2 regions of the Dickeya sp. CFBP 2040 genome follow, and region 2 is predicted to be linked to the other one. Evidence: predicted binding sites of a transcription regulator. Region 2 holds the regulator's gene; the other holds the start of a gene.

Region 1 (3,148 bases), on a different contig from region 2:
ATGTTGGCACCCAGTGCATCCTTGATAGTGTCGCCGAGTAGCTTACCCAGCATACTGACATTGCTCCGCATAGCGGAATATTGTTCATTCATAGTTACGCTGATCCACCTCGTGATTTTTGTAAATTTATTACACACAAAGAATGTATGGTTACTGTCTGTTATCTAGCCACGTTCGCTATTACTCGTCAATGAACGCTCCTTAATCGTTACAGTTGTACCTGCTTAACCGGCAAAAAGGCAATTTGTGAAATTTAATTACAAAAGCTTGTTTATAAGTGACACTTATCCTATGGCGGTGGTGAAAGCAAGAGCGGCCTTACGCATAAGGCAATGAGGTGGCGATAAAAGAGACAGGCGGCCAGTTGGCATCGTGCTGAAGAGATTGTGCAGAAGCGGGGATTTCTCTGGTGACAAGGCCGCCCGGCGATGAGAGCCGGGCAGCGCCACTAGACGAATTACTGCTGGCAGAAATGATGCACTAACTGGGTAATCAATGTACGAGTCGGTTTGATAAACGACATGTCGATAAATTCGTCCGGTTGATGCGCCTGATTGATAGAGCCGGGGCCGAGTACCAACGTCGGGCACAGTTCCTGAATGAACGGCGCTTCGGTGCAATAATTCACTACATCGGTCGGCTGACCCACCAGTTTTTCCACCACCTGTGCCAGTTGATGGTCCGCCGGGCATTCATAGCCGGGAATCGGCGGGTGTAGTTCACTGATGGTCAGGCGACCCGGCCAGCGCTCACTGACCGGTGCCAGTGCTTCACTCAACAGGCCATTGAGATCACTTAGCGTCATACCCGGCAGTGGGCGAATATCCATATGCAGATCACAGCAGGCGCAAATGCGGTTAGCGGCATCGCCGCCATGAATGTGGCCGAAATTCATGGTCGGATAAGGAATGTGGAACGCCGGGTTGTGGTAACGCGCTTTAAGCGTGTTACGCAGCCCCATCAGTTCAGAAATGGCTTCGTGCATCAGTTCAATGGCGTTGACGCCGCGTGACGGGTCGCTGGAGTGGCCGGACTGCCCCTGAATGCGAACGACGTTCGACATGTGGCCTTTGTGGGCACGCACCGGTTGCAGCGAGGTTGGTTCGCCGATAATCGCGCAATCCGGGCGAATCCCGGTCGATTCGGAGAAATACTTGGCACCCGCCATCGTCGTTTCTTCATCTGCGGTGGCCAGAATGTACAGTGGCTTGGTCAGCTTACTGGCATCCACATCGCGCAGCGCATCAAGAATAAAGGCGAAAAAGCCTTTCATGTCGGCAGTGCCTAGCCCGTAGAGCTTGTTGTCGTGTTCTGTAAGGGTAAATGGGTCGCGCGTCCAGCGTCCTTCGTCAAACGGCACCGTATCGGTGTGACCGGCCAACAGCAGACCGCCATTGCCTTCACCCAGACGAGCCAGCAGGTTGAATTTATTAAAGGTGCCGGGAACCGGTTGTACATCGACATGAAAACCCAGGTCGCTAAACCACCCCGCCAACAGGTTGATTAAGGTTTCGTTGCTTTGATCCAGAGCGCGCTCGGTGGCGCTGATGGACGGGGTGGCGATCAATGCCCGGTACAGCTCCATAAAAGGGGGTAAATTCATCTTCACTGTTGACAGCCTCTGGGTTAGGATAGTATCAATATTCATGCATTTATTGTGAATAAAAATACAATAATGCCAGGCGAAATGAAATCACAAGCTGTGCGGCGAGGCGAGATTGTCGCATAATCGTTTCTTCTGGCTGTTGTGGGTGAACGGCGTGGCCGCGCTGATGAGCCTGCTCCCTGTTCCACCTATCTGGCAATAAAGGTATACCGAACTCATGCTGAATACGTTGATCGTTGGTGCAAGTGGCTATACCGGCGCTGAGCTGGCCTTGTACCTGAACCGTCACCCGCAGATGAACATAACCGCTTTGGCGGTGTCCGCGCAAAGCGTTGATGCGGGAAAACGCATTTCCGACCTGCACCCTCAGCTTAAAGGCATTATTGACTTACCGGTGCAGCCGCTGACCGATGTGGCCGAGGCGGCGAAAGGTGTTGACGTGGTATTTCTGGCTACCGACCACAAGGTGAGCCACGATCTGGCACCGCAATTCCTGAACGCCGGTTGTACCGTGTTCGACCTTTCCGGCGCATTTCGCGTGCAGGACCCTGAATTTTATACCCGCTACTACGGCTTCGAGCACCAGCACGCCGACTGGCTGGCACAGGCGGTGTACGGTCTGGCGGAGTGGCAGGCGGATCGCATCAAACAGGCGCGGCTTATTGCCGTGCCGGGTTGCTACCCGACCGCGTCTCAACTGGCATTAAAACCGTTGGTGGAAAGCGGTTTGCTGAACCCGAACCAGTGGCCGGTGATCGATGCCACCAGCGGCGTCAGCGGCGCTGGCCGTAAAGCCAGCATGACCAACAGCTTCTGTGAAGTCAGCCTGCAACCGTATGGCATCTTCAATCATCGTCATCATCCGGAAATCGCCACCCATCTCGGCATTCCGGTGATTTTCACCCCGCATCTGGGCAACTTCCCGCGCGGTATTCTGGCGACGATTACCTGCCGCCTGCAGCCGGGCGTCACTGCGCAGGATGTGGCGGAAGCCTACCACAACGCTTATCACGACAAACCGCTGGTACGGTTGTATGAAAAAGGCGTTCCGGCGCTGAAATCGGTGGTTGGGCTGCCGTTCTGCGATATCGGCTTCGTGGTGCAAGACGAGCACCTGATCGTGGTCGCTACCGAAGATAACCTGCTCAAAGGCGCGGCGGCGCAGGCGGTACAGTGCATGAACATTCGCTTCGGTTTCCCTGAAACCCAATCCTTACTCTGATGACACCCTGAGGCGCAAAGACCGATGAACCCGTTAATTATCAAATTAGGTGGCGTATTACTGGATAGCGAAGAGGCGCTGGAGCGCCTGTTCACCGCGCTGGTGACTTATCGTCAACAGCATCAGCGTCCGCTGGTTGTCGTGCATGGCGGCGGTTGTGTTGTGGACGACCTGATGAAGAAGCTGTCGTTGCCGGTGGTCAAGAAAAACGGCCTGCGCGTAACGCCGGCGGACCAAATCGACGTTATTACCGGCGCGCTGGCCGGTTCCGCCAATAAAACCCTGCTGGCCTGGGCGATTCGTCACGGTATCAATGCAGT
Region 2 (3,148 bases):
GTCCAGCGTTGTCACGCCAAACAATTTGTTTTTATCATAGACACCAGCCTTTTTCAGCACTTCGGCAGCAATCGCAACCGTGGTATTGACCGGGTTGGTGATGACGCCGATACAAGCTTTAGGGCAGGTACGGGCAATCTGAGAAACCAGGTTACGCACAATTCCTGCGTTAACGTTAAACAAATCGGAACGGTCCATGCCCGGCTTACGCGCAACCCCGGCAGACATCAACACAATATCTGCACCTTCCAGAGCCGGAGTCGCATCTTCACCACTGAACCCTTTGATTTTTACGTCGGTAGGAATATGGCTCAGGTCAACAGCCACCCCTGGCGTAACGGGAGCGATATCATAAAGAGAAAGCTCTGAACCGGAAGGAAGCTGGGTTTTGAGGAGAAGAGCAAGGGCTTGACCAATGCCACCTGCGGCTCCGAGAACTGTAACTTTCATCCTAAACTCCTTATTATGTTAAGTAAAATTACCGTGGATGCGTTTAGTTAAAAACGTTTATGCTCGCGAGAGAAGCCAGGAACCAGACCTGCTTTCAGATGGGCACTACATAGGTCCGCTGCAATCAGTTGGTGCTCAGCGATAACGCACTATGTGATTAATAATAAACTAACAATCTGCCTGATATCTGAAAGGTAATTAAAGTAACAGGCCATTGTGGCGTGCCCCGACATAAGCCCACGACTGATTAACGGGTATGTTACATTACACCTGCAAACAGCCCCCAAACAACATCATTTTGATAACATTTATTTTACTTTTATGTGATGTGGAGCACATTTTCTGACACCCTGGAAAAGTATCGCTCCACCAAACTTATAACCTGTTGCCTCAGTCCAATAATTCGGTTTTATACGCATTCATATTGCATAAAAATTCATTTAAATGCATAATGTTCTTATGTTTTCTATAATTTCCCGGACACGGTGCAGAATGCGTAATCCCACTAAACAAGAAGATCTGGTTAAAGCGTTCAAAGCGCTGTTAAAAGAAGAGAAATTCAGCTCTCAGAGCGAGATTGTACAAGCGTTACAGGACGACGGTTTCGATAACATCAACCAGTCCAAGGTATCTCGAATGCTGACCAAGTTTGGTGCGGTACGTACCCGTAACGCAAAGATGGAAATGGTTTACTGCCTGCCAGCAGAGTTAGGTGTTCCCACCACCACCAGCCCACTGAAAAATCTGGTACTGGATGTAGATTACAACGATGCGGTGGTCGTCATTCATACCAGTCCAGGTGCGGCGCAGCTAATCGCACGTCTGTTGGATTCGCTGGGCAAATCTGAAGGGATTCTCGGCACTATCGCCGGAGATGATACCATTTTCACCACTCCAGCCAGAGGTTTTAGCGTCAAGCAGTTGTATGAAGCCATACTGGTATTGTTTGAACAAGAACTATAATGTCCATTCCGCCCCGTCATATGTTCGGGGCGAAGGAAATAGCCAAAACATCATAATGCGGGCAACTCAGCCAGCGGCCAGCGCGGTCGCACGGTAATACCAAGCTCACCCGTTACCCCATGAGCAAACCGTACTGCCCCCGCATACGCAATCATCGCGCCGTTATCAGTACAAAATTCAGGGCGAGCATAGAACACATCGCCCCCCCGTTTGACCATGATGTCCGCCAGCCGCTGGCGCAATGTCCGGTTGGCGCTCACGCCCCCCGCCATCACCAGTCGACTGAACCCAGTTTCATCAAGCGCACGCCGACACTTAATAGCCAGAGTATCAACGACAGCATCTTCGAACGCACGTGCGATATCTGCTTGTGTCTGCGGATCGTTGCCATTCTCACGGATGGTATTAGCAGCAAAGGTCTTCAAGCCGGAGAAACTAAAATCCAGACCAGGCCGGTCAGTCATTGGTCGGGGAAAGACAAAGCGGCCCACATTCCCATTTTGCGCCATTTTCGACAGCAACGGTCCACCAGGATAATCCAGCCCCAGTAGCTTGGCGGTTTTATCGAACGCCTCACCAGCCGCATCATCAATGGATTCACCCAGCAAACGGTATTCGCCAATACCGGTAACACTGATCAACTGGGTATGACCACCGGAGACCAGCAGCGCGACAAACGGAAACGCGGGAGGATTATCTTCCAGCATCGGTGCCAGCAGATGACCTTCCATATGGTGAACCGGTATGGCTGGCACATTCCAGGCAAACGCCAGTGAGCGCCCCACCGTTGCACCAACCAGCAGCGCCCCCACCAGACCAGGGCCTGCTGTATAAGCGACGCCATCGATATCACCAGGCTGTAGCCCGGCCTCTTTTAGCGCTGCCTGAATCAATGGTACGGTCTTGCGGACATGGTCGCGGGAAGCCAATTCAGGCACCACGCCGCCATAATCAGCATGAAGTTTTACCTGGCTGTAAAGCTGGTTCGCCAGCAGCCCAGCCTGCGTGTCATAAATCGCAACGCCGGTTTCATCGCAGGATGTTTCAATACCCAATACGCGCATTACTGTTTTCACTCTCGGTTACATTAACAGCGACCTGGCAGGCCGCTTGATTCAGGCGGCGCATAGTCTACCATAAGCCCGGCCACAGACGAGCTAACCCACATCGCGCGTTTTATGATCGCTGATGGACTTTACAAACGCGCGCCAGTTGCAGTAGAATTCCGCACCATTTTGAAAAGGCTGGCACAAGGCCAGCAACAAACCGAATTTACTGAGGTGAGAGGCACATGCCGGTAATTAAAGTACGTGAAAACGAGCCGTTCGACGTTGCTCTGCGTCGTTTCAAGCGTTCCTGCGAAAAAGCGGGTGTTTTGGCTGAAGTTCGTCGTCGTGAATTCTATGAAAAACCGACTACCGAACGTAAACGCGCTAAAGCTTCTGCTGTGAAACGTCACGCCAAGAAGCTGGCTCGAGAAAACGCACGCCGCACTCGTCTGTATTAATTTTTGGAGGGTTATCCTCCACCGCGTGATTAATCCGCAGACTTAGCAGTTGCATACGAAGGCCGTGTATTTCCGAAAGGAATGCGCGGCTTGTTGTCGTTTATAAACGTATATAGATAAGGGGCTTATGGCTGGACGTATTCCCCGCGTATTTATTAATGACCTGCTAGCCCGCACCGACATCGTTGACCTGATCGATGCGCGCGTCAAATTGAAAAAGCAGGGCAA

The links. Region 2 encodes ArgR, which controls arginine synthesis, uptake and breakdown. Its sites were predicted from a motif close to ANTGAATAAAAATACANT; they were not measured.
Region 1: argC (N-acetyl-gamma-glutamyl-phosphate reductase) is a predicted target of ArgR. The motif match lies at 1,657-1,674, and genes of this name have one in related genera.

What each region holds. Positions count from the first base shown of each region.
Region 1 is NZ_JAAVXH010000072.1:22,699-25,846, reverse strand. It holds gene ppc (phosphoenolpyruvate carboxylase) at 1-92, opposite strand, end outside; gene argE (acetylornithine deacetylase) at 458-1,609, opposite strand; gene argC (N-acetyl-gamma-glutamyl-phosphate reductase) at 1,824-2,828, shown strand; gene argB (acetylglutamate kinase) at 2,853-3,148, shown strand, end outside.
Region 2 is NZ_JAAVXH010000006.1:75,793-78,940, forward strand. It holds gene mdh (malate dehydrogenase) at 1-450, opposite strand, end outside; gene argR (transcriptional regulator ArgR) at 943-1,413, shown strand; gene tsaD (tRNA (adenosine(37)-N6)-threonylcarbamoyltransferase complex transferase subunit TsaD) at 1,464-2,477, opposite strand; gene rpsU (30S ribosomal protein S21) at 2,705-2,920, shown strand; gene dnaG (DNA primase) at 3,048-3,148, shown strand, end outside.